3 regions of the Brevundimonas sp. GW821-FHT02A10 genome follow, and region 3 is predicted to be linked to each of the others. Evidence: predicted binding sites of a transcription regulator. Region 3 holds the regulator's gene; each other region holds the start of a gene.
What was found. The regulator LexA, encoded in region 3, represses DNA repair genes until DNA is damaged. The targets are predictions, from matches to a motif close to ATGTTCNCNANNTGTTCT.

Region 1 (10,199 bases), on a different contig from region 3:
TCGACCGACGGCCCCTTCGGCGGCGGCGAGGCCGAGGGCACCTGGCGCAGCTTCATGATCGACGCCATGGCCAAACAGACGGTCAAGGCCGGCGGCATCGGCCTCAGCGGCACCGTCATGTCCGAAATGATCAAGATGCAGGAGGCCCGGCAATGACCGACGCCCACACCGCGACCGCCGCCGCGCGCCACCTGACCGAACTGACCGAGACCCTGACCGAACGGCTGGAGAGCGAGACCCGCGCCTTCACCGAGCGCCGGCCCCAGGACGTCGTCGAGAGCCTGCCGATCACCCAGGAACTGGCCAACCAGTACCGCCGCGAGTCGGCCCAGGTGAAGGCCAACCCGGCCATTCTCGCCGCCGCTCCGTCCAGCGAGCGGATGCGTCTGGTCAAGGCGACCGAGCGCTTCAACACAGTGCTCGCCAAACATTCGGTCGCGGTCGAGGCCGCCCGGATCATCTCCGAAGGCCTGGTCCAGACCATCGCCGGAGAGGTCGCGGCCTCGCGCGCCATGGGCACCGGTTACGGCGCCTCAGGCCGGGCCACCGCCGGGGACGGCCGCGCCATCACCCTGAACCGCAGCGCCTGATCAAACCGATCAAAGACCGGCGGTTTTCCTCCCGTTAACCCTGCCAATGCGGCGAAGCTTTAAGGCCTCGTCGGCTAGGGTTTGGTCATGGAAATCCGCAAGCGCCTTCTGGGATTCGCGTTCGCCTCGGCCGACCTGCTGGTCGAGCTGATGCCGGACGGCCGCGTCGGCATGGTCCTGGGCGTTGGCCCGGCGGCCGGCCATGGCCCGGAAGTGTTTCAGAACCAGCTCCTGGCCGATCGGCTGGCGCCCGGCGGCGGCAAGCTTCTGACCAAGGCCCTGACGGCCCTGCAGCCCGGCGCCCGCACCAGTGCGGTGCCCCTGCTGATGACCTGTGGCGAGGGCAAGGTCCGCCGCGCCACCCTCCGCGCCTTCATGCTTCCGGAGCTGGCGCCCGCGATCTCGTGCTCGATCAGCTATGACGGTCCCGTCTTCTCCACCGTGCCCGACGAATGCCCGCCGATCCTCGATTCCGCCGGCTTCCTCGACAGCGCGCGCAACGCCCTGAACGCGCCGGACGCCGGTCCCTTCTCGATCTCCTTCATCGACATCGGCGGTCTGGCCGCGATCGGCGAGGACATCGAGCGCGCCACCGCCCGCGTCGAGGCCACCCTTCAGTCCGCCTCGATCGACGGCGCCTCGGCGGCCCGTCTGACGCCCGAACGCTACGCCCTGCTGCGCGACAAGGATGACAAGCGCGATCTGATCGGCGAGGTCCAGGAGGTGGTCCGCAACGAGGGCCTGAACCTGTCGATCTCGGGCGCCACAACGGCCATGCCGAACTGCCCGCCGGTCAACGCCCTGCGCGCCCTGCGCTTCACCGTCGAAGGCTGTCTGGCCGAGGGCGGTCTGGACAATCCCGACGCCGCCTTCAACACCGCCATGGCCCGCACCATGCAGGAGGCCGAGGGCTTCCGGAACGTGGTCAAGGCGCGGACCTTCAACCTGCACTACCAGCCCATCGTCGATCTGAAGACCGGCGCCGTGCACCATTTCGAGGCCCTGTCGCGCTTCAGCGGCGACGTCAGCCCGGCCAACACCATCCGCATGGCCGAGGAGCTGGCCCTGATCGAGGGCTTCGACCTGGCCGTCGCCGAAAAGGCGCTGCAGCGACTGCGCAAGCCGGGCTCGGGCCTGCTCAAGATCGCCATCAACGTCTCGGGCGCCTCCCTGGCCACCGACGCCTATGTCGAGGCCCTGCTCAAGATGACCGCGGCCGCGCCGGACGAGCGTCGCCGCCTGATCGTCGAGATCACCGAGTCCGCCGCCCTGGCCGACGTCGCCGCCGCCAACCGTCGCCTCGGCGCCCTGCGCGACGCCGGCATCAAACTGTGCATCGACGATTTCGGCGCCGGCGCCGCCTCGCTCGAATACATCCACGGCCTGTCGGTCGACACGGTCAAGATCGACGGCAAATTCATCCAGGGGATGGCGAGCGACCTGAAGACGCGCACCGTCGTCGCCCACCTGGTGGAGCTGTGCGGCTCGCTGAACCTGACCACCATCGCCGAGTTCGTCGAGACCGAAGCCTCCGCCGACATGCTGCGCGGTCTGGGCGTCGACTACGCCCAGGGCTGGCTCTACGGCAAGGCCGAGGCCGAGCCGCGCACCATCCTCCAGACCTCCTCGGCCCCTGTCCGCCGCAAGGGCGCCGTCGCCAGCTGGGGCTGACCGCTTCGACCTCGCAGAAGTCGTCGCACGAACCCCCGCCTCTTCAAGGCCCTGACGGCTCCCGCCGACATTCGGTCCGGCGCCATCCCATGCGGGTGTAGACTGCCCGCTCGGGTCTTTGACATCGCCGCCGCCGGATGCCGCCTTGCACGCCGATGCACATGAGCGCAAAGCGTGCTGCGGATTTCCGGATATAGAAAGCCTATTCATATCAGTCTAATGCGCTCGAAACCTGATATTGTACTTTCGATTTTGCACTCGCGTGCAAATGTTTTTTCCGCTCTCTAGCGGGCCTCCAGCCGCACCGTTTCCTCCACCCCGATCGCCTCCAGGAAGGCCGGGTCGTGGCTGACCACCAGCAGGGCGCCGTCCCAGGCCGCCAGCGCCGCCTCCACCGCTGCCACCGCGTCGAGGTCCAGATGGTTGGTCGGCTCATCCAGAATCAACAGTTGACTGGGGTGCGCGCCGCCCATCACGCAGGCCAGTCCCGCCCTCAGCCGCTCGCCGCCTGACAGGGTCCCGATCACGCGGTCGCCTGCCGTGTTGCGGAACAGGAAGCGCGCCAGGGCCGCCCGCGCCGCGTTCGGCGTCGCCCCGGGATTGAGCCTCTGGAAGGCCTCGACCACCGTCTCGTCCGACCGCAGCAGGCTGGTCTCCTGATCCAGCAGGGCGGCGCGGACAGGGCGCTCGACCGTGCCCGCCGTCGGTTCCAGCAAGCCCGCTGCCAGCTTCAGCAGGGTCGTCTTGCCCGCCCCGTTCGGACCCGTGATCGCCACCCGCCGAGGCCCGATCAGGCTCAGGTCCACCGGTCCGACGATCCATCTCCCGTCCGGCGCATCCCACGCCGCCGCGCTCATCGTCAGCACCGTCCGGCCCGCCGCCAGCCCGGTCGGCGGCAGGGGTATCGACAGTTCGCGCACCCGCTCGACCCGCGCCTGGGCCTCGCCCAGCGCCGCCTCCGCCGCCTCGGCCCGGCGTTCGGCCAGCCCGCTCTCTCGCGCGCCCGACACCTCGGCCCGCTCGGCCATCATGCCCAGGACGATCTTCGGCGCCGAGCCGCTGGCGGCATAGGCTCGCCCCGCCCGATCGCGCCGCGCCTTCTTCTCCGCCGCCATACGGCCCTCACGCGCGGCGCGGTCGACATCGCGTTCGGCCGAGGCCAGGTCCCGCGCCGCCGCCGCCCGCTCGGCCGCCTTCCGCTCGGCATAGAGGTCGTAGTTGCCGCCATAGACCGCCCCGCCCAGGCTCGACAGTTCGACGATCCGGTCCATGCGGCGCAGCAGGTCGCGGTCGTGGCTGACCACCACCGCCCCACCCTTCCAGCGGCCCAGCACCTCGGCGACGATCCGCCGGGCGCCGGCGTCCAGATGGTTGGTCGGCTCATCGAGCAGCAGCAGGTCCGGCGCGGCGATCAGCAGCCCCGCCAGCCTCAGCCGCGTCAGCTCCCCGCCGCTCAGACCCGAGGACAGCCGGTCCAGCGCCATCCCGGCCAATCCAACCTGATCCAGCGCATCCTCGATCCGCTCGGTCAGGGTCCAGTCGGCCTCGGCGAGGTCCGCCTCGGTCCCCTCCCCGGCCAGCACCCGCTCCAGCACGGCCACGGCCGCGCCAACGCCCAGCGTCTGCGCCACGCGCTCGTCGGGTCCCGGCTCATGCCTCTGGTCCAGCATTCCGATCGTGCCGGCGCGCGCCAGCGTCCCGCCGGACGGCGGCTGCTCGCCCGCGAGGATGCGCAGAAGGGTGGACTTGCCCACGCCGTTGCGGCCCACCAGACCGGTGCGCTCGCGCCCGAAGGCGAGGCTCAGATTGTCGAAGAGACGGCGGCCGTCAGGCGTATCAGCGCTGATGCGGTCCGCGGTTGCGTACCCGGACGGGGACGCGCTTGGGCTTGGGGAGGTTCGAGACATAGACCGCGATCATGGCGACGAGGGAAAGGGCGGTGCCGATTTCCAGTGCGATGATCATGACAGTCAGGCCTCCTGAACGAACTCAGACAGGAAGGATGGCGCGTCCGGGGCCGTTACGCAAGTGCGGCGCCCGGCTGGCGGCGAACACGGCTCTGTGACAGGCTGGACCGTAAGGAGACTTCGCCATGCGCCTGACGCCCCTGATCGCCTGCCTCGCCATTGCCCTGACCACGAGCGGCTGCATCACCATCGGCGGCGAAGACGATGCGCCTTCGGGCCCGCCCACGGTCATCCGCACGCCCGGCGAACCGGCCCCGCCCCAGGCGAAGTTCTATGCCGACTGCCTCGCCGCCTCGGCCGCCGCCGGGACCTATGAGAAGGAGCCGGGCGTCGACCTGCTGCGCTTCACCTGCGCCGGGGCCCCGGCCCGGGCCTTCTACGACGGCCTCGCCGCCTGGGCCTCGACCGGCGGCGGCTCCGAGGTCGTCGCCGAGGGCCGCACCTGGCGCTACACCCAGAAGATCGTCCGCAACCCCTACGGCCTCGACGACTGCTCGACCGACGGCGCCGGCGACTACCACTGCACCATCACCCTGAACGTGGGGACGTTCCTGTCGGCCGGATAGCTCGCTCAGTGATCAGCGGGCGCGACGGGGCTGAAGTCGTCGGGAGTCGAGACGAAAGGCTCGCTCGCCGCCTTGCCCTTCTTCGGCGCCTTGGGGGGCTTGGCCGTGTTCTTGCGCAAGGCCCAGAACAGGACCGCGCCCAGCGGGAAGGCCACCGAGAAGATCCAGGGCGCGAACGGCGAGGCCGCCCGGACGACGGCTGACCCCAGAAGGTAGAACTGGATGAGTTGGACGCCCCATGCTCCGGTTCCCCAGTTGAGCTGGAAGGCCACGACGCCGAACAGGCTGAAGATCGCCCAGCCCCAGCGGCGGCGATACAGGGCGAAACCGACGGTGACGACGATGAAGCCGGTCACCGCGATCATGGCCGCCAGCATCATGTAGTGAACCGGCGTCTTGCCCGACAGGGTGAAGCCATTGGCCTTCAGCTCCGCTGGCGTCGCGCTGTTGACGTTGAAGTTGACCACGACCCAACGTCCGTCGGGAGCCTTTGCCATCTGGGTCTGGGTAACGACGACGGCGGTGGGGAAATCATACTGCCGCGTGAGGAAATACTGGTCTCCGCCTGTGCCGACGCCCCGGGTGAAACCGAGGGTCTTGCCCGCAGGCGGCGGCGTCTTCGGAAGCTTCGCCCTGACCGCGGCGAACGGGGCGGCCATGGTCGCCCTGTCCAGACCCGGGGCCATGTCTGCGAAGACGGCGTCCGTCTGCCCGGCGATCGTCAGCGTCAGGATCCGGTCGGCCTGCGCCTCCCGCGCCGGATCGCCCTTGATCGTGATCGGCGCGCACGCCGCAACGATCATCAGGCCAGCCAGCAGCACGGCCGCGCGAAACAGTTTCATGAGTATCCCCCGGTACCTCGCCACACAACCACACCGGCCCCGCGGACACAATCTCGGGACGAGCCTTGTCAGCATCCCGACTGTTCCTACATTGTTCTTGCTGAAACCCCCGGATCAGTCCCCATATAGTTCTGCTGCACCGGACCCCGTCCGGCCCTCCCGCGTTTCCCCGGACACATGACCGAAAAGCACAACTTCATCCGCGTGCGTGGCGCCCGCGAGCACAATCTCAAGGGCGTGGATGTCGACATCCCGCGCGAGAAGCTGGTCGTGATGACCGGCCTGTCGGGCTCGGGCAAATCCTCGCTCGCCTTCGACACCATCTATGCCGAGGGTCAACGCCGCTATGTCGAGAGCCTGAGCGCCTACGCCCGCCAGTTCCTGGAGTTGATGGGCAAGCCGGACGTCGACCTGATCGAGGGCCTGTCGCCGGCCATTTCCATCGAGCAGAAAACGACGTCCAAAAATCCGCGCTCGACCGTCGGCACGGTGACCGAGATCCATGACTATATGCGCCTGCTCTGGGCGCGCGTCGGCGTGCCCTATTCGCCCGCGACCGGCCTGCCGATCGAAAGCCAGACCGTCAGCCAGATGGTCGACAAGCTGACCGCCCTGCCGGACGGCGAGCGCCTGCTGCTGCTGGCCCCCGTCGCGCGCGGCCGCAAGGGCGAGTACAAGAAGGAGATCGCCGAGTGGCAACGCTCGGGCTACCAGCGCCTCAAGATCGACGGCCAGTTCTACGCCATCGAGGACGCTCCGACGCTCGACAAGAAGTTCAAGCACGACATCGACATCGTCGTGGACCGGATCGTCACCAAGGCGGGCCTCGAGGGCCGTTATGCCGACTCGATCCAGACCGCGCTCGGCCTCGCCGACGGCATCGCGGTCGCCGAATGGGCCAATACGGAAGAGGGTCAGGAGCCCCGCCGTATCACCTTCTCCGAGAAGTTCGCCTGCCCCGTCTCGGGCTTCACGATCAGCGAGATCGAGCCCCGGCTGTTCTCGTTCAACAACCCCTTCGGCGCCTGTCCGGTCTGCGACGGTCTGGGCGTCAAACTGGCCTTCGACGCCGATCTGGTGGTGCCGGACCGCGACAAGACCTTGCACGCCGGCGCCGTCGCCCCCTGGTCGCGCGGCCCCTCGCCCCTCTACACCCAGACCCTGCAGGCCCTGGCGCTCCACTACGGCTTCTCGATGGACAGGCCCTGGCGCGAACTGCCGGCCAAGGCCCAGGGCGTGATCCTGCAGGGCTCGGGCGGCGACAAGATCAAGTTCGTCTATGACGACAACGCCCGGAAGTATGAGACGGTGAAGACCTTCGAGGGGGTGCTGCCCAACCTCGAACGCCGCTGGCGCGAGACCGACAGCGCCTGGGTCCGCGAGGAGCTGGGCCGGTTCCAGTCCGAGACGCCCTGCGACGCCTGCCACGGCAAGCGGCTCAAGCCCGAGGCCCTCGCGGTCAAGATCGACGGCGCGGACATCGCCGACATCTCCACCCTGTCGATCAAGAAGGCCTACGACTGGGCCCAGGCCCTGCCCGAGGCCCTGACCGAGAAGCAGATGGAGATCGGCCGTCGCATCCTGAAGGAGATCGGCGACCGGCTGCGGTTCCTGAACAACGTCGGCCTCGACTATCTGTCGCTGTCACGCGCCTCGGGCACCCTGTCCGGCGGCGAGAGCCAGCGCATCCGTCTGGCCAGCCAGATCGGTTCGGGCCTGACCGGCGTCCTCTATGTCCTCGACGAACCGTCCATCGGCCTGCACCAGCGCGACAACACCCGGCTGCTGGAAAGCCTGATGGGTCTGCGCGACCTCGGCAACTCCGTCCTCGTCGTCGAGCATGACGAGGAGGCGATCATGACCGCCGACTATGTCATCGACATGGGTCCGGCCGCCGGCGTCCACGGCGGCGAGATCTGCGCCGAGGGCACGCCCGCCGAGGTCATGGCCAATCCGAAGTCCCTGACCGGCAAATACCTGACCGGCGAGCGCGAGATTGAACTGCCGCCCGAGGGCCGCCGTCCGGTCAACCGCAAGAAGATGCTCAAGATCTCGGGCGCGACCGGCAACAATCTGAAGGCCGTGACCGGCGAGATCCCCGTCGGCCTGTTCACCTGCGTGACGGGCGTGTCGGGCGGCGGCAAGTCGACCTTCACCATCGAGACCCTGTACAAGGCGGCCGCGCGCCGCCTGCATCAGGCCTCGGACGCCCCAGCCCCCTTCGACCGGATCGAGGGGCTGGAGAATTTCGACAAGGTCATCGACATCGACCAGTCGCCGATCGGCCGCACCCCGCGCTCGAACCCGGCGACCTACACCGGCGCATTCGGTCCGATCCGCGACTGGTACGCTGGCCTGCCGGAGTCCAAGGCGCGCGGCTATGGCCCCGGCCGGTTCAGCTTCAACGTCAAGGGCGGGCGCTGCGAGGCCTGTCAGGGCGACGGCCTGATCAAGATCGAGATGCACTTCCTGCCGGACGTCTACGTCACCTGCGACGTCTGCAAGGGCAAGCGCTACAACCGCGAGACGCTGGAAATCGTCTTCAAGGGCAAGTCCATCTCGGACGTGCTCGACATGACGGTCGAAGAGGCCGGCCAGTTCTTCAAGGCCGTGCCGCCGATCCGCGACAAGATGCTGACCCTGAGCCGCGTCGGTCTCGACTACGTCAAGGTCGGCCAGTCGGCGACGACCCTCTCGGGCGGCGAGGCCCAGCGGGTCAAGCTGTCGAAGGAGCTCAGCAAGCGGGCCACCGGCAAGACCCTCTACATCCTCGACGAACCCACCACCGGCCTGCATTTCGAGGACACCCGCAAGCTGCTGGAGGTGCTTCAGGAGCTGGTCGATAACGGCAACACCATCGTGGTCATCGAGCACAACCTGGATGTCATCAAGGTCGCCGACTACCTGCTGGACTTCGGTCCCGAAGGCGGTGACGGCGGCGGCGAGATTGTCGCAGTGGGCACGCCCGAGGAGGTCGCCCGCAACGAGCGCAGCTGGACCGGCAAGTACCTCAAGGAGGTCCTCGACCGCCACGAGACCCGCCGCAAGGCCCGCGTCGCGGCCCTGACCGCCGAAGCCACCGCCAAGGCCAAGCCCGCCAAGGTCCGCAAGACCGCCTGATCCGTCCGGCCGGGTTCGCCCGGCCGGAGTTCGCCGAACGCGCGTTAAATTCATCACAGGACGAACAATCGTTAACGCCTGCGAAGCTCGACCGTGAACCGCCGCGTAGCTCTCGCGTTGGTTCTTCGAATGCGAGCCTCATGATGTTCAAGGTCCTTGTCCCTGCTGTCGCCGCCCTCGGTCTGGTCGCCTTTGCCGCCAAGACCCAGGACTGGTCGCACGACGCCGCCGAGCCCGCGGCGGTCGCCGCCATGGCTCAACCGGTCATGGGCTGGCACCTCAGCTATGAGGGCCCGATGGCCAAGCTGGCCTATGGCGTCGAGAACTCCGACCAGCTGGCCCTGATGGTCACCTGCGCGCCCGGCGACCGTTCGGCTGCGGTCTATGGCGACGTGCTGCCCGCATCCCCGCGTCTGGCCCAGGCCTCGCTGGGCTCGATGGAGGATGAGGCCCGGGTGCCGCTCTCCGACCCGGCCCTGCAGAGCCTGGCCCGCAACGGCGTCATGCCCGTCGTCGGCGAGGCCGGCCCGACCCGCATCCACGCCAGCGAGGCGGAACGCCGGGTCGTCTCGGGCTTTCTGTCCTATTGCGATCAGGCCCGGGCCTGATCATCTGCAAGCCTGATCCTTCCAGGGTTCACGACATCAGCGGGGGCTGAGCCATGACCACCACCCTGACCGCCCTGACGGCGGCGACGCATCTGGCGTTCGCCCTTTTGTCAGGCCCGCCCGCACAGGCCGCCGCCTGGACCTGGACCCTCTATGAGGGCGAGGGTCCCGTGGTGCTGGCCAATGAGGTTCCGGACACGCCGCAGCTCAAGGCCACACTGGAGTGCACGCCGGGCTCCGGCGTCGCCCGCGTCTCTGTCTATGGCGGCCCGCTGACCGCAGGCATCGCCACGGTCACCTCGCAGGGCGGCTCGGGTCAGGCCCAGACCGAGGCCCAGGCGGGACGCGGCGGCAAGCTCAGCCTCGCCCTGCGCACCGATCACCCGGTCTTCGGCCAGTTCGTGGCCTCGGGGGACCTGTCCGTCGCCGTCGGCGATCAGCATCAGGACGTCGACATCGAAGCCGCCCATCTTGCCAAGCTGCGCCGCTTCGCGGACCTTTGCAGCGGATGACCCTCAAGGACCACCGCGTGACCCCTGCCAAGCCCAAAGCCGTCAGACTGCTGATCGTCGCCAGCCTCGCCGCCCTGGCCGCCGCCTGTTCGACCACCCGCGACGCAGCGCCGGTCTCGGGCGTCTCCAGCGGATCACCGCAGCCGGTCGCCGGGCTGGACTGGTTCTACCATCCGGACGCGGGCGAGGCGAAGCTGGTGTACGGCGTCGAGACCTCCGACGACCTGCGGCTGGGCCTGACCTGCCAGAAGGGCGCGGGCCGGCTGGAGATCACCACCAACGCACCGCACGGGACCCGCGAGATCCATCTGGAGTCGGGCGGC
Region 2 (10,199 bases), on a different contig from region 3:
TGGATGTGAAGGGCGCCTCGTCGGACTACAAAAAGCTGTTCGCCATGTACTCGGGTCTGGAGACCCTGAGCGCCCTGGCCAGCAGGGCCTCCACCAGCGGCCTGACCTCGACCGAGACTGCCCTGCTGCAGAAGCGCTTTGCCTCGGGCATGGCCGAGCTCAGCAAATATATGACCACCGCCGATCTGGACGGTGTCCGGATCGTTCAGGGGACCGCCGCTGCGACCTCCAAGACCACGGCCGCCGTGCCGCGTGACAGCGCCGTCTCCATCACGGGGCCGATCCACGAGGGTTCGCTGGACACTCCGGTGACGGCCTTCCAGGGCGATACGAAATTCAACATCACCATCAAGGTGCCGGTCGGGCTGACGTCCAGCCAGACGACCACGGTGCCGATCGATCTGTCGAACATGGGCTCCACGCCCCGGACGATGGACAACGTGCTGGAGTACATCAACAAACAGCTCTCCGACGGCGGCTTCCAGACCCGGATCGGGCGTCAGCAGATCAAGGAAGATCCCAAGACGGTTCAGGTCAACGGCAAGCCGGTCACCCTGCCGGCCGGTCCGGACAAATGGGCCCTGGCGATCCGCGGGACCTCGACCGAGACCGTGGGCTTCACCGCCGACCAGACCTCCGACGCCGTCTATGTGGTCCAGCAGGCGGGCAATGCCGCGGTGACCACCACGACTACGGTCAATGGCGTCAAGACGACCAAGACCACGACCGCCTCGACCCTGACCAACCAGATCCTGAAATTCCAGGTCGACGGGGGCGCCGCGCCGGAGCCGACTGCGGGCAATGTCGGCGAGACCCAATGGGTCGACGGAAGGCTGTCGCAGGAAACCCTGCCCGAGGGCGTTCAGACGGTGCGGGCCAGCGCGGTCGGCCCCGACGGCTCGTTGTGGATCGTCGCCGACGTCACCGCCGGCCCGGACACCCAGCCGATCAAGGGCGTCCAGGACGTCGCCCTGATGAAGTACGACAGCGCCGGCCGACTGATCGCGACGCGGGCGCTCGGCGCCGCCTCGACCGCCAGCGGCTATGCCCTGGCCATCGACGCCAACGGCAATGTCGCGGTCGCGGGTTCGGTCACCGGCGCGCTCAACACCTCAACGACCGATGCGGGCAAGACGGGCGATGTCGCCGGCGTCGCCGACAGCTTCGTGACCGTCTTCAACAAGGATGGCGAGGAGCAGTGGACCCAGCGGCGCGGCGCCCGGGCCGCGGACGAGGCCACTTCGGTCAGCTTCGGCGCAAACGGCGTCGTCTATGTCGCCGGACGTTCGCAGTCGGCCATGACCGGCGCGGTAAGCGTCGGCGGCTGGGACGGCTATGTCCAGGCGTTCAAGGCGGCAGAGCCCTATCCGACCGCCGGCATCGTTTCCAAGTCTATCGGCGTCACCCAGTTCGGCACCGGCGGCGAAGACAGCGTCGCTGCGACCACGGTCGACGGGAACAATCTCTATACGGCGGGCGTCGAGAACGGTCGCGCGGTGGTGCGCCAGTTTACCCTCGGCGCCGACGGCGTGCCAACCCTGGCGGCGACGCGCGACCTGGGCCTGATCAGCGGCGACATCGCGGGTATCGCGGTCGCCGACGGCAAGGTCATCCTGACCGGGACCAGCCGCGACAGCGGCCTGTCGGCAGGCACGGCGACCAACGCCAACTCGGGAGGCAAGGACGTCTTCGTCGCCTCCCTGTCGACCAATCTGACCCCGGCCGCCAGCGATCGGCTGAGCTGGTACGGTACGGCGGGCGAGGACACGGCCGCTGACGTCAAGGTCCACGACGGCAAGGTCTGGATCACGGGCATCACCGGCAAGACCGAGGGGGCGCTCGCGACCGATCCGACCAAGGGCTATCTGGCCCGTCTCGACCCGACGACCGGGACGGTCGAATATGAACAGAGCTGGACCGGCGTCGGCGATCAGGCCAAGCCCGCCACCCTGGCTATCGCTTCCAACGGCGCCAGCGTGCTGGACCGGTTGGGCCTGCCCCAGGGCGAGATCGACCAGAGCGATTCCAAATATCTGACCGCCGCGACCTCGCTGCGGGTCGGCGACCGCTTCTATATCAGCCCGCCCGACGGTGGTCGCGCCGTGCCGGTGACCATCGAGGCCAAGGACACACTGGCCACCCTGGCGCGCAAGATCTCGGTCGCCTCGGGCGGCAAGCTGAAGGTCACGGTCGCCTCCGAAGGGGGCACCGTCACCGGCAAGGACGGCGAGACCACCACCACCACCGGGGGCTTCCAGCGCCTGTCGATCACGGCCAAGGACGGCGTCAAGGGCGCGGTCCTCACCTCCGGCGAGACGGGCCGCGACGCCCTCGCGGGCCTCGGTCTCTCGGCGGGCTATATCGGCCTGGCGACCGTCGACAAGGGGCTCAAAACCTATGGCATGGGCCTGCCGTCCAACCTGACGCTCAACGACGCCGCCTCGATCAAGACGTCGGGCGAGAAGCTTCAGGCCGCGCTGAAGGCCGTGCGCGACGCCTATCGCGCCATGGCCCCGGTCGATCCGACGACAACGGCCGCCAGCGGCACGGTTCCGGCCTATCTGACCGCCCAGATCTCCAACTATCAGGCCGCCCTGTCGCGTTTGACCGGCGGTTCCTGAACGCCGCCGGGTTCTTCGGGGTCGCAGCCTGACGGTTGGCGGTTGACCTCAAGGGTGATGGCGGGGTTATTGAGGCTCCGGTCCCCGCGAGTGCTCCATGGCGTTTCCCAACGACAATCGAACCATCATCGCGATCGGCGCCGGCCTCGTCGTCGTCGCAGCGGTGGTGGCGGGCCTGGTCTTCGCCGGCGGTGGCGACAAGACGCCCGAGGCGCCGCCCGCCTCCCGAGGGGGTTTGAATATCGACCTGGCCGAGGCCCCGGTGCTGGAGACGACGCGCCAGCTGCGCTGCTTCGTCAACGGCCAGTTCGTCGGCATGGCCACCCTCGCCGACTGCGCCCGGCGCAACGGCCTGGCCACTGACGCTCTCGATGTGGGTCTGGACGAGACCGGCGCGCTGGCCGCCGCACCGACCGCCGCCTTCGCCCCCCCGCCGGCCGCACCGGTCGCCGAACCGACCGTCGAGATCCCGGCCGCCGCCACGCCGACCGACGCCCATCCCGCGCCCGCCCAGACCGCCGTGGTCAACGGCAGTCCCTGTCTGCGTTATACCGGCAATGAGTGGCGCACCGTCTCGGCGGGCACGACGCTCGGTCAGTGCGTCCAGGCGCTCTACGCCGGTCAGTGCGTGGGCCGTCCGGGCGACGCCCAGTACGGCCGCTGGGGCGATCAGACGCTTCGTCTGGTCCCACGCCGCGTGGAACAGTCCAGCGACAACAGCCGTTTCCGCGTCCTGGCCGAACAGGACCGTAGCTGCCAATTTCCGGGGTTGAACTGATGCGTCTCTCTACCGTCGCAGTGATCGCCGGGGCTCTGACCGCAGGTCTGCTGGCCGGCTGCTCCACCCAGACCAAGGCTCCGTTCGACCAGGGCGTCTGCTACAGCGTCGCCCTGCCGGATGCGGGCGAGAAGGCCGAGCCTCGCTTTAACGTTCTGGCGCGCGACCAGGCCCGGATCGAGGACTGCGCGGCCCGGCTGGAGGACATGCGGCTGCGGTTCCTGGGCATGGGTGGATCCAACAGCGACATCGTCGGCGCCTATCAGGGCCAGTTCATCTTCCTGGACCGCGCGGGTGTCTGGTTCGGCAAGACGCTGGAGGGGCAGCGCTTCTTCGCCCTGGCCCGGACCGGCGACGGTCGTCTGGCGACGCCGGGGACCATCGAGCGCGCTCCGGCCCAGTAAGATGCGGAGGGCTCCAGCCCGGTTCCCACGCTGTGTGATGAGAACAAAGCTGGAACATCCACAAGCTTTCGTTTAGGATGTCTTAACGGGGGGTGGCTTGGCGGCCGTGGCGCGCTAGGCCGGTCCTCCGACGACTGATCGTCGGATACGGCATTCAAGCAAGCCGCAGCCCGGACGGGCGCGGGGCAGACAACGAGAGAGCATCATGGCGGGCAGCGTCAACAAGGTCATTCTGGTCGGCAACCTGGGGCGCGACCCCGAAATCCGGTCGATGCCGAACGGCGACCGCATCGCCAACTTCTCCCTGGCCACCTCGGAGACCTGGCGCGACAAGTCCTCGGGCGAGCGCAAGGAAAAGACCGAATGGCACCGCGTCTCGGTCTTCAACGACAACATCGTCAAGGTCGTTGAAAACTATGTGAAAAAGGGCTCGACCGTCTATGTCGAGGGCTCGCTGCAGACCCGCAAGTGGACCGACAAGGACGGCGTCGAGAAATACACCACCGAGGTCATCATCGGCCGCTTTAACGGCCAGCTGACCATGCTGGGCGGCCGTGACGGCGGCGGCGCCTCGCAGGGCGGCGGCAGTCGCGGCAACGACGACGACTATTCGTCAGGTTTCTCCACCGGCGGCGCCAACAAGCCCTCCGGCCCGCGCGAAAGCTACGACCTGAACGACGACATTCCGTTCTAAACGGCTTGGACAAGACTGGTCCTGCAACGTCGGCTCACGGATTGTGAGCCGACGTTTTGCGTTCAGCGTGCGATAGGCGGGCGGTGACCACGCCAGACAAACCGCACAGCCCGCTGACCCTGCTCGAGATCGCCGCCATCGTGGCGATTATCGTGATCTGGGGCGTGAACAACGCCGGGGCCAAGGTGGCGACCGAGCAGATGTCGCCCCTGCTGGTCGGGGCGATTCGGTTCGGCATCGCCAGCATCTGCCTCGCCGGCTTCATCCGGCCGCCGTTTCCGGACTGGAAGAGCCTGCTGATCATCGTCCTGGTGGGCGGTTCGCTGCAGTATGGCCTCGTCTACACCGCCTACTGGCTGGCCCGGGACGTCAGCCCGGTGACCGTCGCCAACCAGCTGTGGATCCCGTTCACGGCCCTGTTCGCCTTCCTGCTGCTGAAGGAGCGCCTGAGCCGGGCGGCCATGGTCGGGATGGTGGTGGCCTTCGTCGGCGTCGGCTGGATGACGCTGGACGCGCATGCGCTGCAGGACTGGCGCGCTATTCTGGTCGGGATCGCCGCCGCCGCCGCCTGGGCCCTGACCACGGTCGTCGCGCGCCGCACGACCTCAATCCCGCCGCTGAAGATGCAGGCCATGCTGGCGGTCGGGACCCTGCCGGTCATGGCCTTTGGATCGGCCGTATTCGAACACCATCAGATCGAGGCCGTGAAGGCGGCGACGCCCATCGTCTGGGTGTCCCTGTTGTGGGCCGGAATCGTGTCGTCGGTTGTCGCGACGACCCTGCTGTTCTGGCTGGTGCAGAAACGCGAGGCCGGGCGGGTGACGCCCTATCTGCTGGCGACGCCGGTGGTGTCGATCCTGATCGGCTGGGGCCTGATGGGCGACGTGTTGACGCCCCAGATCCTGACCGGCTCGGCCATCGCTATGGCCGGGGTGGCGGTGGTGGCCCTGGCCGAGCGGGGCTTGCGCGCCGGCGCGGCCAAGGCCTGAACCACAGCGTTTAGCGGGCGGTGACGACCACCGGTTCGAACACGCCGCATGCGATGCGAGCGCCGGCCCCGCCGATCGGCTGGCTCACATAGTCGTCGGCGTTGGCGTGGACGACGAACGACAGGCCGTTGGCGTCGACATAGTCGCTCTCGTGCGCGTCGAGACCCTCCCAGGCCAGATAGACGTCGGCATTGGCCGCGCCGTCGGCGGCGGCGAAGACGTTCTGCAGATCGCCCAGGTCCGGACCGCCGTCCTTGTTGAGCAGGCCGTGCGGGCGGGCGCCCTCGGCGTGGTTCACATGGCCGCCGGCCGAGGTGAAGCCGGGCGCCTCGCAGCTGCCGACGGCGTGCAGGTGGACGGCGTGCCAGCCGGCCGGCCAGCCCTTGCCGACGACGCGGAAGATCATCCCCTTGGGCCCTTCATAGCCGGTCACCGTGCCGGCGTCGGCGCCGTCGGCCGTCTTCAGCGCGGCGACGACCACGGCCTGCGGCGGCGGGGCAGGGGCGGGCGTCGGGGCGGAGGCAGCGGTCTGGGCGAGAGCCGCTCCGGCTCCCAGAATCGAGGGGATGGCGAGAAGGGCGGCGAGGGGGAGGGCGCGCATGGAATCTTCCTTTCACGGACGACGTCGAAACAGGCGTAAACTTTGCCTCCTGACGCCACGGATGCTAGAAAACCGGACAGCGGATCACGTTCCGATTCCGGCCATTTAAAGCCTAAACTCCTTGACCGACGACAGCTACGAAAACGCCGCACCTCCTGCAGGACCGAGCGGCGGTTCCGACATTTCGACCATCACGATCGAGGACGAGCTGAAACGCTCCTACCTCGACTACGCCATGAGCGTGATCGTCAGCCGCGCCCTGCCGGACGCGCGCGACGGCCTGAAGCCGGTTCACCGTCGCATCCTGTACTCGATGCACGACCTGAACATGACGCCCGAGCGGTCGTACTCGAAGTGCGCGCGCGTCGTCGGTGATGTGCTCGGTCGCTTCCATCCGCACGGCGACGCCTCGGTCTATATGGCCCTGGTGCGCATGGCCCAGCCGTTCTCCATGGGTCTGATGCTGGTCGACGGTCAGGGCAATTTCGGCTCGGTCGACGGCGATATGCCGGCCTCGATGCGATACACGGAAGCGCGCATGGCGCCGGCCGCCGTGGCCCTGCTGGCCGACATCGACAAGGACACCGTCGATTTCCAGCCGAACTACGACGAGAAGGAGCTGGAGCCTGTCGTCCTGCCGTCGCGGATCCCGAACCTGCTGGTCAACGGCGCGGGCGGCATCGCCGTCGGCATGGCGACGAACATTCCGCCGCATAATCTGGGCGAGATCGTCGATGCGGCCGTGGCGCTGCTGGACGATCCGAACATCTCCGACGACGCCATCCTGGACATCGTGCCCGGTCCCGACTTCCCGACGGGCGGCGAGATCATGGGCCGCACCGCGCCGCGCAACGCGCTGCGCGACGGTCGCGGCTCGGTCATCGTGCGCGGCAAGGCCTCGATCGAGACGATCCGCAAGGATCGTGAAGCTATCGTCGTCACCGAGCTGCCGTTCCAGGTCAACAAACAGACCCTGATCGAGCGTATCGCCGAAATGGTCCGCGAGAAGCGGATCGAGGGCATCTCCGACGTCCGCGACGAATCCGACCGTCAGGGCATGCGGATGGTGATCGAGCTGAAGCGCGACGCTTCGGGCGATGTGATCCTGAACCAGCTGTGGCGCTACACCGCCATGCAGTCGTCGTTCGGCGTCAACATGCTGGCCCTGAACCACGGCCGTCCCGAGCAGATGGGCCTGCGCCAGTTGCTGGAAGCCTTCCTCGAGTTCCGTGAGGAAGTCGTGGTCCGCCGGGTCAAGTTCGAACTGGCCAAGGCCCGCGATCGCGGGCACGTGCTGGTCGGTCTGGCCGTCGCCGTGGCCAATATCGACGAGGTCATCCACATCATCCGCTCGTCGGCCGACCCGGCCGAGGCGCGCCAACGCCTGCAGGCCAAGTCCTGGCCGGTCGGCGACATGCTGGCTCTGGTCGAGCTGATCGCCGATCCGCGCTCGATGCTGATCGACGGCGACAAGCTGAACCTGACCGATGAACAGGCCCGCGCCATCCTGGCCCTGACCCTGTCGCGTCTGACCGGCCTGGGCCGTGACGACATCTTCGGCGAAGCTCGCGGCCTGGCCGACACCATCCAGGGCCACCTGACCATCCTGTCGGACCGCGCCAACATCATCGCCATCATCCGCGAGGACCTCTTGGCGGTGAAGGGCGAGTTCGCCGTGCCACGCCGCACCCTGATCGGGGAAGGCGACGCCGAGATGGAGGACGAGGACCTGATCCCGCGCGAGGACATGGTCGTCACCGTCACCCACGGCGGCTACGTCAAGCGCGTGGCCCTGAACGCCTATCGGACCCAGCATCGCGGCGGCAAGGGCAAGTCCGGCATGACGATGAAGGACGAGGACGCCATCACCGGCGTCTTCTCCGCCTCGACCCATACGCCGGTGCTGTTCTTCGCCACCAACGGCAAGGCCTACAAGCTCAAGGTCTGGCGCCTGCCGCTGGGCGGACCAACCTCGCGCGGCAAGGCCTTCGTCAACCTGCTGCCGATCGAGCCGGGCGACAGCATCATGAACGTCCTCCCGCTGCCCGAGGACGAGGCGACCTGGGGCGACTACGACATCATGTTCGCCACCAAGTCGGGCGACGTGCGTCGGAACAAGCTGTCCGACTTCGCCACGGTCAACCGCGCCGGCAAGCTGGCCATGAAGCTGGAAGACGACGACCACATGGTCGGCGTCGCCCTGTGCACGGCCGAGGACGACGTCCTGCTGACCACCGCCATGGGCCGCGCCATCCGCTTCAAGGCCGACGACGTTCGCGTCTTCAAGGGCCGGGATTCGACCGGTGTGCGCGGCGTCCGGCTTCAGGACGGCGACGAGGTCATCTCGATGGCCGTGCTCGGCCGCGTCGATGCCACGCCGGAAGAGCGCGCCGCCTACGTCAAACACGCCAACGCCATGCGCAAGGCGGCGTCCGGCGAGGGCGACGACGAGGCCACGACGCCGGAAGCCGATGACGAGGTCGTCGGCGACGCCGCCCTGACTGTCGAACGCATCGCCGAACTGGGCGCGGCGGAGCAGTTCATCCTGACCGTCACTGACAGCGGCTTCGGCAAGCGCTCCTCGGCTTATGAGTACCGCCGCACCGGTCGCGGCGGGCAGGGGCTGACGGCCCACGGCCTGGGCGGTCGCGCGGGCACGCGTCTGGCCGCGGCCTTCCCGGTGGAAGACACCGACGAACTGCTGATGGTCACCTCCAGCGGCCAGATGATCCGGACCCGGGTCGGTCAGGTCCGCGTGGTCGGCCGCTCCAGCCAGGGCGTCACCATCTTCAAGACCGCCGACGGCGAGCGCGTGGTCTCGGTTGAGCGTCTGGCGGAAACACCGGGCGACGACGATGCCGGCGGCGATGAAGGCGGTGAAGGAACCGAGGGCGGCGACGAAAGCTGATCGCATGACCGGGTTCCCGCCGATCCTTATCGACGGCGAACCCGCCTCGACCGACGACCTGACCTATCTGGCTCTGGTCAACTACGGCGCCTACACCTCGTTCCACGTCGAAGCCGGCGCGGCGCGGGGGCTGGCCCGCCATCTGGCCCGGCTCGAGGCCTCGGCGGTCGAGCTGTTTGGAGAAAGCCCCGGCGAGGCCCGGCTGCGCGATCTGATGCGGCTGGCGGTCGAGGGGCGTGACGCCTGCTGGCTGCGGGTCAGCCTGTTCTCGCCCGAGCTCTGGGCGCGGACTCCCTCGTGGTGCGGCGTACCCAAGGTCATGACCATGGCCGCCGAACCGCCGCCGCCTCTGGCCGCCTCGCTGCGTCTGGCGACCCGGGTCTATTCGCGCGACGCCGCCCATCTGAAGCACACGGCCCTGTTCGGTCTGATCCAGTCACGGCGGCAGGCGCGCGAGGAAGACTTCGACGACGCCCTGTTCATCGATGCGGCGGGCCTGATCAGCGAAGGCAGTCTCTGGAACATCGGTTTCGCAAAAGATGACCGCATCATCTGGCCCGCGGCGCCGATGCTTGCGGGCGTGACCCAAGCTCTGATTGAGGAGGGGCTGGCGCGCGTCGGCCTGGGGTCGGAGACCCGGCCCGTGCATCTGGCCGATCTGGCCGGGTTCGATCAGGCCTTCATCTGCAACAGCGCGACGCCCGCCTGCGCGGTGACGGCCATCGGCGATCACGCCTTCTCGGGCGATCCGGCCCTGATGGAACGTCTGGAAGCGGCCTGGGCGTCGAATACGCCCGAGGCCATCTAGGCGCTACGGACCGACGTCGTTGGCGACCGCGGCGCCGTCATCCACCGGCACCGGCAGGTTGACGGCGATGCCCAGGGCCTCGGCCAGCTTCTGGTCGCGCTTGTAGACGTCCTCGCGGAAGGCCACGCGCTGCTGACCATCGACGAAGGCCGTCCAGTAGAGCAGGCGCACGGTGATCTCGCGGCCGGTCTGGATGCGCTGGGTCTCACGCGTCTGCTGGGCCGTGTCGAACTCGGCCAGACGCAGGGGGTCGGGCGACAGCAGCAGGCGCGCGAACTCGACCGCGCCCTGCACCCGGACGCAGCCGTGCGAACGCTGGCGGGTGGCGAGGTCGAAGGCGCCCTTGGCCGGGGTGTCGTGCAGGAAGATGGCGTAGCTGTCGCGCAGTTCGAACTT
Region 3 (10,199 bases):
TGGTTCGGCGTCTGATCGACGATCTGGAGACACCCGTCTCCGCCTATCTGAAAGTCGGCCTCGGTCGCACCCACGCCTTCCTGCTGGAATCGGTCGAGGGCGGCGCGCTCAACGGCCGTTATTCCATCATCACGCTTGAGCCCGATGTGGTCTGGCGCTGTCGCGGCGGCGCGGCCGAGATCGCGCGCGGCGCGGACATCGCCGCCGACCGCTTCACGCCCGAGGCGCTGCCTGCGCTTCAGTCCCTGCGCGCCCTGATCGCCGCGACGAAATTCGACCTGACGGCCACGCCTTACGGTGAGCTGCCGCCCATGGCCGCCGGCCTGTTCGGCGTCTTCGGCTATGACATGGTCCGGCTGCTGGAGCCGCTGGGCGAAGCCAATCCCGACCCGCTCGACCTGCCCGACGCCGTCCTGACCCGCCCCTCGCTGGTGGCCATGTTCGATTCGGTGCGGCGCGAGATCGTCATGGTCGCGACCATCTATCCGGACAGCCAACTCGGCCCGGAGCAGGCCTGGACCGCCGCCAACGCCCGTCTCGACGACTTCGAGGCCCGACTGCGCCGCCCGCTCGTAGGCCGCAGCACCCCGACCCCGGCCGAGACCCCTGCCTTTGTCTCCCCCGTCGATGGTCAGGCCTTCAACGGCATGGTGGCGGCGGCCAAGGACTACATCACCGCGGGCGACATCTTCCAGGTGGTGCTCAGCCACCGGTTCAGCGCCCCCTGGACCGGCGAGCCCTTCGCCTTCTACCGCTCGCTGCGGCGTCAGAACCCCTCGCCCTACCTCTTCTATCTGAACTTCGGCGACTTCCAGCTGGCCGGGTCCAGCCCGGAGATCCTCGTGCGTCTCAAGGACGGCGGGGTGACCATCCGTCCGCTGGCCGGCACCCGCCCGCGCGGCGCGACCCCCGCCGCCGACAAGGCGCTGGAGGCCGAGCTGCTGGCCGATCCCAAGGAACGGGCCGAGCATCTGATGCTGCTGGATCTGGGCCGCAATGACGTGGGCCGCGTCTCGGCGCCCGGCACCGTCGAGGTGACCGAAAGCTTTGTGGTCGAGCGCTACAGCCAGGTCATGCACATCGTCTCCAACGTCGTTGGCAAGGCCGATCCGAAGCTGGACGCCGTCGACACCCTTCTGGCCGCCCTGCCCGCCGGCACTCTGTCGGGCGCGCCCAAGGTCCGCGCGATGGAGATCATCGACGAGCTGGAGTCCACCAAGCGCGGCGTCGGCTACGGCGGCGGCGTGGGCTATATCTCGGCGGGCGGCGAGGCGGACATCTGCATCGTCCTGCGCACCGCCATGTTCACCCAAGGCCAGGTCTTCGTTCAGGCCGGCGCGGGTGTCGTCTCCGACAGCGACCCGGCGGCCGAATACGCCGAGACCCAGGCCAAGGCCCGCGCCCCGATCAACGCCGCCTCCGACGCCTGGCGCTTCGAACTGGGCCGACCGCTGAACGACGCGGGCGAGGCCTGACCCCAAAACGAAGCGACCCGGCCGGAGAGGTCAGCTCCGACCGGGTCTATGGCCCCATCCGGGGGGGACGGGGCCGCTCCGCCGGTGACCAGGAAGCGTCGCGGCGGATTTCTGTGACGGCGTAAGGCCTATTCAGCGCCCGAGACGATGGCCGTATGGCCGTTGCGGTTCTGGGCGTGGGCGGATTCGCTGGCGCCCTGGGCGATCAGCCGCTCCTTGCCGTAGCTGATGACGTCGATGCGGCTGGCCGCGACGCCCTGCGACACCAGATAGGCGCGGACCGACTGGGCCCGGCGCGCGCCGAGGGCGAGGTTGTATTCACGCGTGCCGCGTTCGTCGGCATTGCCTTCGATCCGGACCTGGATACGCGGATACTGCTGCAGCCAGCGGGCCTGATCGGCCAGACGCGGCAGGGCGTCGGCGCGCAGGGTGTGGCTGTCCAGATCGAAATAGACGCGGTCGCCGACATTGACCGAGAAGTCCTGTTCCGAACCCGGGCGCACCGCGTTCATCGGGCCGGTCGGCTGGGTCGGGACGACGGGATTGTAGGCGGGGACTGTGCCCGTGTCAGCGGTCGTGCCGGCGGCGACCGGACGCTTGGCGCAGGCGCCCGCAGCGAGAACGGCGACGGCGCCCACGCCCATCAGGGCCAGACGGATCGAACGGGAAGATGCGGTCATGGGGAACTCCTTGTTCCCGAACCTGGACCACGCGCGCCTGACCCCGGCAAGAATAGGATCCATATACGGCCCCGCTGGTCCGCCGACGGATCGCCTCGCATACGGATCCTGTTCTTGCGTCGCGGGCCGGACGGCGCGAGGTGTGGCCGCATGACTTCGCCGTCCGTCCCCTCGCCAGCCCCTGCCTCGAGCCTCTGGCGGCCCGTCGTCTGGCTGTTCGAACGGTTCGACGCCTCCATGACCCTTGCGGTCCAACTGGTCGGGGCGATCGTCATCGTCGGGATCGGCACGGCGGCGGCGGAGCTGCTCTACGTCGCCTTCGACATGACGCGGCTGTCGATCTTCTTCCTCGCGGCCGTGCTGGTATCGGCCCTGTTGCTGGGCACCCGGGGCGGGGTTCTTGCGGCCTTCCTCGCCTTCGCGGCCTACAACTTCACCCTGGTGGAGCCGCTGTTCACCCTCCAGTTCGCTGGCCCCGACGACGCCCTGACCCTGTTCGTCTTCCTGCTGGTGGCGCTGGTGACCGGCAGTCTCGCCGGCCGGGTGCGCGAGAGCGAACGCCACAACCGCCAGCGCGCCGACCTTCTGGCCACCCTGCTGGAGGCCGGCCAGACCTTCGCCGCCGCGCCGTCCGAGGCTGAACTGACCCAGGCCCTGTCAGAGCGCCTCAACGCGGCGACCAACGGCGTCTCCATCGTCCTGGGCGAAGGCGGCGCCCTGTCCGACAAGGCCTTCGCCTACGGCCCGCGCGGTCTGATGGAGGGACTGGTCGCCCGCGCCTGGATGGACGCGGGGCTGCACGCCCACGGCGCCTGGCGCGCCCGCCGCATCTCGGCTGACGAGCCGCTGGGCCTCGCCCTCTGGCGCATCGGGGAGACGCGGGCGAAGGACGTCCAGGCCCAGGACCGGCTGTGCGAACTGCTGCTCGACCTCGCCGCCGCCGCCCTCGCCCGCAGCCGCCGCGCCGGGATCGAGGCCGACCTCGAAGCCGACCGCCGCGCCGAACCCCTGCGCGAGGCCATCCTCGGCTCCCTGTCCCACGACCTGCGCACGCCGCTCGCCACCGTCCTCGCCTCGGCCAGCAGCCTGCGCGACTATGACGACCGCTTCGATCCCCACACCCGGGTCGCCCTGGCCGACGGCATCGTTCAGGAGGCCGGGCGGCTGAACGGCTATGTCGAGGGCCTGCTCAACCTGTCGCGCATCGAGGCGGGACAGCTGGAGACCCGGCTGGTCGATCTCGACCTGTCCGAGATCGTCGAGGCGGCCGTCCGCCGCCTGCCCGCCGCACGCGCCACCGGAGTCGAGACCGCCCTCGCCCCGGCCCTGAGCGTTCGCGCCGATCCCGTCCTGCTCGAACAGGTCCTCTACAACCTCCTCGAAAACGCCCTCCAGCACGGCGGTCAGGCCGTGCGCATCGAGGTCGCCACCCGCCGCCGCGACGACCGGATCGAGATCGAGGTCGCCGACGACGGTCCCGGTGTCTCCGCCGGCGACGCCGACCGGGTGTTCGACAAATTCTATCGCGGCTCCGGCAGCCGCCGTGAAGGCCGGGGCACCGGCATCGGCCTGTCCGTCGCGCGCGGCTTCGTCGAGGCCATGGGCGGCCGCATCGGCGTGGCGCCCAATGACGTCGGCGCGACCGGCCTTCGCGTCCGCATCGCCCTCGATCCCGCCCGGGAGACCGTCTGATGCAGCGCCTGCTTCTGGTCGAGGACGAGGCCCCCATCGTCCAGTCCCTGACCCCCGCGCTTCAGGCCGAGCGCTATGCCGTCACCGCCGCCGAGCGCGGCGCGGACGCCCTCGCCGCCATGGCCATGGAGGGGTTCGACGCCGTCCTGCTGGATCTCGGCCTGCCCGACATGGACGGCAAGGACGTCATCGCCCGTATCCGCGAATGGTCCGAGGTGCCCATCCTGGTCCTCAGCGCCCGCCATCTGGAGGCCGAGAAGATCGCGGCGCTCGATCTCGGCGCCGACGACTACGTCAACAAGCCCTTCGCCATGGGCGAGCTCATGGCCCGCATCCGCGCCGTCCTGCGCGGCCGCGAGCGCAAATTCTCGTCCCGCTCCCGCTTCGTCGCCGGACCGCTGTCGATCGACTTCTCCAGCCGCATCGTCCGGGTCGAGGATGAGGTCATGCACCTGACCCCGCGCGAATACGACCTGCTGCGCACCCTGGCCCTCCACGCCGGTCGGGTCGTTACCCACCGCCAGATCGCCCTCGCCGTCTGGGGCGGCGCCGAGGTCGTCGAGGCCCAGGTCGTCCGCGTCCTCGTCGCCCAGCTGCGCCAGAAGCTCGAAGCCGATTCCGCACGCCCCCGCCTGATCCGCACCGAACAGGGCCTCGGCTACCGCATGATCGAGCCTGACGCGGGGAAGTGACGCACGGATCGAAACAGCCCCGCTGCCGTTGTTGTTAATCAACGAACGGAGATCGCTATGTCGACCATCCAGAATGACCACGTCGAAGAGACGACTGAAGAGGCCCGTCAGGGCGAGAATGTGAAGGGCATGACCTCGGTGCTGGGCGTGTCGGTGGCGGCTGTCGCCGTCCTGTTCGCCCTGATCCTTCTGGTCTTCTTCGCCTTTACCGCCGGCTGGTTCGGCTAGTTCTCGAACTGGCCCTGATAGACCGGGTCCTTCATCGCGAAGCCCGGTCCCAGGACCATCACACCCGCCAGCAGCACCGCGGCGCTGGCGGCCAGAAACGCCGCCCCGAGGGCGCCCAGCGAACTGGCCGGACGCTCGGGCGTCTCGACCAGCAGGGCGCGGGCCTGTTCGATCTCGGCGGCGGTATCGATCACGCGGGGGAATCTCCGGCAGGGATCCGATCTGAACGCCACGATGGTTAACGTCCGGTGTCCACGCAAGCTTCGGCTTGGCGCGGAGGATTTCAGGTCCTAGAACCGCCGCATGATCCTCGTCGTCGATAACTACGACAGCTTTACCTACAACCTCGTCCACTACCTCGCGGAACTGGGCGCGGAGACGCATGTCGTCCGCAATGACGACCTGACGACCGCCGAGGCCTGGGCGCTGAAACCCGAAGCCGTCCTGCTGTCGCCGGGCCCCTGCGCGCCCGATCAGGCCGGCATCTGCCTGCCATTGATCGACACCGCCCCGCTGGACATGCCGATCCTTGGCGTTTGCCTCGGCCATCAGGCCATCGGCCAGGCCATGGGCGGCCACGTCGTGCGCGCCAAGGCCCTGATGCACGGCAAGACCTCGCCGATCCTGCATGAGGGCAAGGGCATGTTCGCCGGCCTGCCTTCGCCCTTCACTGCGACCCGCTACCATTCGCTGGCCGTGCAGCGCGAAACCCTGCCGAACACGCTTCAGGTCACCGCCTGGACCGAGGACGGCGAAATCATGGGCTTCCAGCACCACGAGCGGCCGATCCACGGGGTCCAGTTCCACCCCGAGTCGATCGCCACCGAACACGGCCACGAGATGCTGGCCAACTTCCTCGATCTGGCGGGCGTCAAGCGTCTGGCCATGGTCTGAAGCCATGGCGGAGGGTGGTTTCAAGCCGCTGCTGGCCAAGCTGGTCGATGGCCAGCCCCTGACCTCGGCCGAGGCCGGCGACTTCTTCGCCGCCTGTCTGCGCGGCGAGCCTACCCCGGCCCAGGTCGCCGCCGCCGTCACGGCCCTGCGCATGCGCGGCGAGACCGTTGACGAGATCGCCGCCTTCGCGGGCGAGATGCGCAAGGCCGCCCTGACGCTCGACCACGACTACGACGTCATCGACACCTGCGGCACCGGCGGCGACGGCGCCCACACCTTCAACATTTCGACGGCCGCCGCTCTGGTGCTGGCCGGCGCGGGCCTGAAGGTCGCCAAGCACGGCAACCGCGCCATGAGCTCGAAGTCCGGCTCCTCCGACGTCCTCGGCGTCCTCGGCGTCGACCTGACCGCCGGTCTGGAGCAGCAGAAGATCGCGCTGGACGAGGCGGGCATCGCCTTCCTCTTCGCCCCCGCCTACCACGGCGCCATGCGCCACGTCGGCCCGGTCCGCGCCGAGATCGGCTTCCGCACCGTCTTCAACCTGCTCGGCCCCCTGTCCAATCCGGCCGGGGCGAAGCGTCAGGTCATGGGCGTCTATGATCCGCGCCTGCTGGAGCCCCTGGCCGAGGTGCTCGGCCGTCTCGGCGCCACCCGCGCCTGGACTGTCCATGGTCAGGGCCTCGACGAATTGACCATCACGGGCCCCAGCGAGGTCGCGGAATGGAAGGACGGCGCCGTCCGCCGCTTCACCGTCACGCCCGAGGACGCCGGCCTGCCCCGCGCCGACATCGAGGCCCTGCGCGGCGGCGACGCCGAGACCAACGCCGAGGCCCTTTCCGCCCTGCTGGCCGGCCAGACCGGTCCCTATCGCGACGTGGTCCTGCTCAACGCCGCCGCGGCCCTCATCGTCGCCGACAAAGCCCACGACCTGAAATCCGGCGTCGCCCTCGCCGCCGCCGCTATCGACGACGGCAAGGCCGCCCAAGCTTTGGCTTCTCTCGCGCGGATCACCTCCACGCCCATCCCGATCGAAGACGTCATATGACTGCCCCCCAGGATCGACCACGCGAAGACGTTCTGGCCAAGATCGCCGCCTACAAGCGCGAGGACGTCGCCGCGCGAAAGGCCGCCCAGTCGCAGTCCGAGATCGAGTCGCTGGCCATGATCGCCGGCATGCCGCGCGGTTTCCGCCACAGCCTCGAAAAGCACGCCGGCCCCGGCCGTCCGGCCCTGATCGCCGAGATCAAGAAGGCCAGCCCGTCCAAGGGGCTGATCCGCGAGGACTTCGATCCCCCGGCTCTCGCCAGGGCCTACGAGGCCGGTGGCGCGGCATGTCTGTCGGTCCTGACCGACGGCCCCAGCTTCCAGGGCGCCGACGACTATCTGGTTCAGGCCCGGGCGGCGGTCGCCCTGCCCTGTCTGCGCAAGGACTTCCTTGTCGATCCGTGGCAGGTCGCCGAGAGCCGCGCGCTCGGCGCCGACTGCATCCTGATCATCCTCGCCATGATCGACGACGCCCTCGCCGCCGAACTGCTGGCCGAGGCCCGCCGATTCGGCATGGACGCCCTGATCGAGACCCATGACGAGCTGGAGATGGCCCGAGCCGTCGCCCTCGGCGGCGACCTGATCGGGGTCAACAACCGGTCTCTGCGCACCTTCGAGGTCGACCTCGGCACGACGGCCCGCCTGTCGCATCTGGCCCCGAAGAACGCCCTTCTGGTCGCCGAGAGCGGCGTCTTCACCCCGAATGACGTCGCCGACGTCTGCATGGCCGGCGCCCGCGCCATCCTCGTCGGCGAGGCCCTGATGCGTCAGCCGGACGTCGAGGCCGCGACCCGGACGCTGCTGGATTGAACCGCCAACTGATCTCTCGGGTCAAACCGTCATCCACCTTGATGGCGGTGGGGTTCTTCGTGCTTTGCAGCGTGGGGATCGCCACGGCGCCCCTCTGGTCTGACAAAGCCTTCTATCCCTGGGAGAGGGTGGATCTGCGCTGGTTTGTCGGAGCCGCCGCCTGCCTCGTCATGATGGTCTGGATGATTCCCCGGTATCTGCTGCGCCTGCGGGCCTCGGGAGGCTGGGGTCTGTGGATCCAGGACGGAGCCCTGCATCTCGTCTCCCGCTCAAAGCCGATGCCGCTGGACCAGATCGACCACGTCTGGCTGCGAGAGAAGCCGTTTCCGACTGCGGTCGTGGCGTTGAAGGACGGCAAGTCGGTCCCGATTGCCGCCTGGTCGATGGATGTCGGCGCGCCCAATCTGATCGCCCGCATCGAGGACGCCCGACGCCTTCACCGTTAAGTTGACATTAGTGAAGAACACTTACAGAACATCGGCAACGGTTCACGTCTTGTTCTGAAGGCTCCTCCCATGCTCACGCGCAAGCAGCACGAACTCCTGATGTTCATCCACGAACGCATCAAGGAGACGGGTGTCTCCCCCTCGTTCGACGAGATGAAGGAGGCGCTGGATCTGGCGTCCAAGTCGGGCATCCACCGGCTGATCACGGCTCTGGAGGAGCGGGGCTTTATCCGCCGCCTCGCCCATCGCGCCCGCGCCCTCGAAGTGACCAAGCTGCCGGAACAGGCCACGACCGGCCCCGTGCGCGGCCGCGCCCCCTTCACCCCCGCGGTGATCGAGGGCGGCGGACGTTCAGCGCCCGTCTCCGAGGCCGCCAATGACACCCGCGAATTGGTTCTGGTCGGCAAGATCGCCGCCGGCGTGCCCATCTCCGCCATCCAGGGCGACAACGGCCGCTATCAGGTGCCCGAGGCCATGCTGGGCGCCGGCGAGCACTATATGCTCGAGATCGAGGGCGACTCGATGATCGAGGCCGGCATCCTCAACGGCGATCTGGTGGTCATCAAACGCGTCGACACCGCCTCCTCGGGCGAGATCGTCGTGGCCCTGGTCGAGGGCGAGGAAGCGACCCTCAAACGCCTGCGCAAGAAGGGCGGATCCATCGCCCTGGAGCCCGCCAACCGCAACTACGAAACCCGCATCTTCGGCCCCGACCAGGTCGAGGTCCAGGGCAAGCTGGTCGGCCTGATCCGCCAGTATCACTGAGCCTTTGAGGGGGAGCGGCTCCACGGCCGGTCCCCTCGCACATCGGCTGTCCACACCGCCTTCCAGCCCGCGCCGGACCGCCACAGCTCCACCCCGCCGCGCCTGAAGTCGACGCCGTCCAGCACCAGCGTCTCCGCGCACCCCGCCGGCAACACCGCCACTGCCGCCCGCACGCTGACCACGGGCGCCGCGCCGCACAGAGCCGACAGCGCCGCCTCCGTCGGCGGCTTCGTCCCCCACCACAGAGCGACCGGCGCTGCATCCCGAACCTCAGGCGCGCACGCGTATCGCCCACAGACCCAGTCGTCGTCCGGCCGGTCCGTCAGGGTCAAACCCCGCCGCCGAGACCACAGGTCCGCCGCGAACTCGCGCACGCCCGGGCGAACCGCCACAGCCTGCGTCCCTGAGTGAAACGCCGCATTGGTCCCGCCGTCACCGATCCACAGGTCGGGCGTCGGGCCCCTAGGCCACAGCATCACTGCCGCCGCCAACGGAAGGCCCAGCCAGCGCAACCGCCCCTTCCACAGGCAGATGAACAGCACCCCGAGGAAGGCGATCGGCAGGACGAAATCCGGCGCGCTCGCCACCGTCCGGACCGCCCCCGGCAGGCCCGCCGTCCAGTGACCGATGGCCAGCATCAGGTCGATGCCCTTGCCCGCCACCCACAGGAAGGGCGCGCCCAGCCTGATGGGCTCCAGCAAGGCGCCTACAGCCAGCGCGGGCATCATCACGAAGTCCGCCACCGGCGAAGTCAGCAGATTGGCCCCCAGCCCATAGACCGCCGTCCGGTTGAAATGCTGCATGGCGAACGGCCCGGTCGCCAGACCGGCCACCAGACTGGCCGTCACCGCCGCGACGATCCAGCCGCCGATCCTCTGCACGATCAGGATCGGCAGGGGCGCCGAAATCTCCCGCACACGCGCCGGCCAGCTTTCGACCAGGGCCACCAGCGCCGCCGTCGCCGCGAACGACATCTGGAACCCCGGCGTGACGATGGCCTCGGGCTGGAGGGTCAGCACGATCAGGGCGGCGACGGCGAGCGCATGCATGGTGATCGCCTGTCGGTCCAGCAGGATGGCCAGAAAGGCGATGGAATAGGTGATGGCCGCCCGCTCGGCCGGCGGCGGAGCCCCGGAGATCACCAGATAGGTCCCGACCGCGATCAGGCCTGCGACCGCCGCCACCTTCTTGCCTGACACCCTCAACGCCACCCACGGCACAGCGGCGACGCCCAGCCTCACCGCGAAGAAGACGAAACCGCCGACAACCGCCATATGCAGGCCCGAGATCGACAGGATGTGGGCCAGCCCGGAATCGCGCATGGCGTCGAGGTCGTCGCGTTCGATCCAGGTCTCGTGCCCCGTGACCATGGCCGCCGCCACCCCGCCGGTGCGCGGCCCCAGCCGGTCGACGATCTTCTGCGCCAGTCCGAACCGCACCCCGTTGATCGTCATCGCCAGCCTCAGCCGCCAC

Region 1: a site for LexA is predicted at 5,717-5,734, ahead of uvrA (excinuclease ABC subunit UvrA). Genes of this name have one in related genera too.
Region 2: a site for LexA is predicted at 3,844-3,861, ahead of ssb (single-stranded DNA-binding protein). Genes of this name have one in related genera too.

Annotation. Positions count from the first base shown of each region.
Region 1 is NZ_JBWKWC010000004.1:273,848-284,046, forward strand. It holds gene AC07U0_RS13355 (rod-binding protein) at 1-156, shown strand, start outside; gene AC07U0_RS13360 (flagellar basal-body protein FlbY) at 153-590, shown strand; gene AC07U0_RS13365 (EAL domain-containing protein) at 678-2,261, shown strand; gene AC07U0_RS13370 (ATP-binding cassette domain-containing protein) at 2,546-4,108, opposite strand; gene AC07U0_RS13375 (hypothetical protein) at 4,098-4,226, opposite strand; gene AC07U0_RS13380 (hypothetical protein) at 4,354-4,794, shown strand; gene AC07U0_RS13385 (hypothetical protein) at 4,800-5,636, opposite strand; gene uvrA (excinuclease ABC subunit UvrA) at 5,814-8,756, shown strand; gene AC07U0_RS13395 (hypothetical protein) at 8,897-9,364, shown strand; gene AC07U0_RS13400 (hypothetical protein) at 9,418-9,876, shown strand; gene AC07U0_RS13405 (hypothetical protein) at 9,894-10,199, shown strand, end outside.
Region 2 is NZ_JBWKWC010000001.1:316,220-326,418, reverse strand. It holds gene AC07U0_RS01360 (NHL repeat-containing protein) at 1-2,621, shown strand, start outside; gene AC07U0_RS01355 (hypothetical protein) at 2,719-3,399, shown strand; gene AC07U0_RS01350 (hypothetical protein) at 3,399-3,803, shown strand; gene ssb (single-stranded DNA-binding protein) at 4,009-4,497, shown strand; gene AC07U0_RS01340 (DMT family transporter) at 4,581-5,486, shown strand; gene AC07U0_RS01335 (superoxide dismutase family protein) at 5,497-6,087, opposite strand; gene gyrA (DNA gyrase subunit A) at 6,209-8,995, shown strand; gene AC07U0_RS01325 (aminotransferase class IV) at 9,000-9,803, shown strand; gene AC07U0_RS01320 (L,D-transpeptidase family protein) at 9,807-10,199, opposite strand, start outside.
Region 3 is NZ_JBWKWC010000003.1:226,344-236,542, forward strand. It holds gene trpE (anthranilate synthase component I) at 1-1,475, shown strand, start outside; gene pal (peptidoglycan-associated lipoprotein Pal) at 1,604-2,155, opposite strand; gene AC07U0_RS10635 (sensor histidine kinase) at 2,306-3,847, shown strand; gene AC07U0_RS10640 (response regulator transcription factor) at 3,847-4,539, shown strand; gene AC07U0_RS10645 (hypothetical protein) at 4,597-4,767, shown strand; gene AC07U0_RS10650 (peptidoglycan-binding protein) at 4,764-4,961, opposite strand; gene AC07U0_RS10655 (anthranilate synthase component II) at 5,071-5,661, shown strand; gene trpD (anthranilate phosphoribosyltransferase) at 5,666-6,706, shown strand; gene trpC (indole-3-glycerol phosphate synthase TrpC) at 6,703-7,515, shown strand; gene AC07U0_RS10670 (hypothetical protein) at 7,644-7,961, shown strand; gene lexA (transcriptional repressor LexA) at 8,031-8,726, shown strand; gene AC07U0_RS10680 (ComEC/Rec2 family competence protein) at 8,720-10,199, opposite strand, start outside.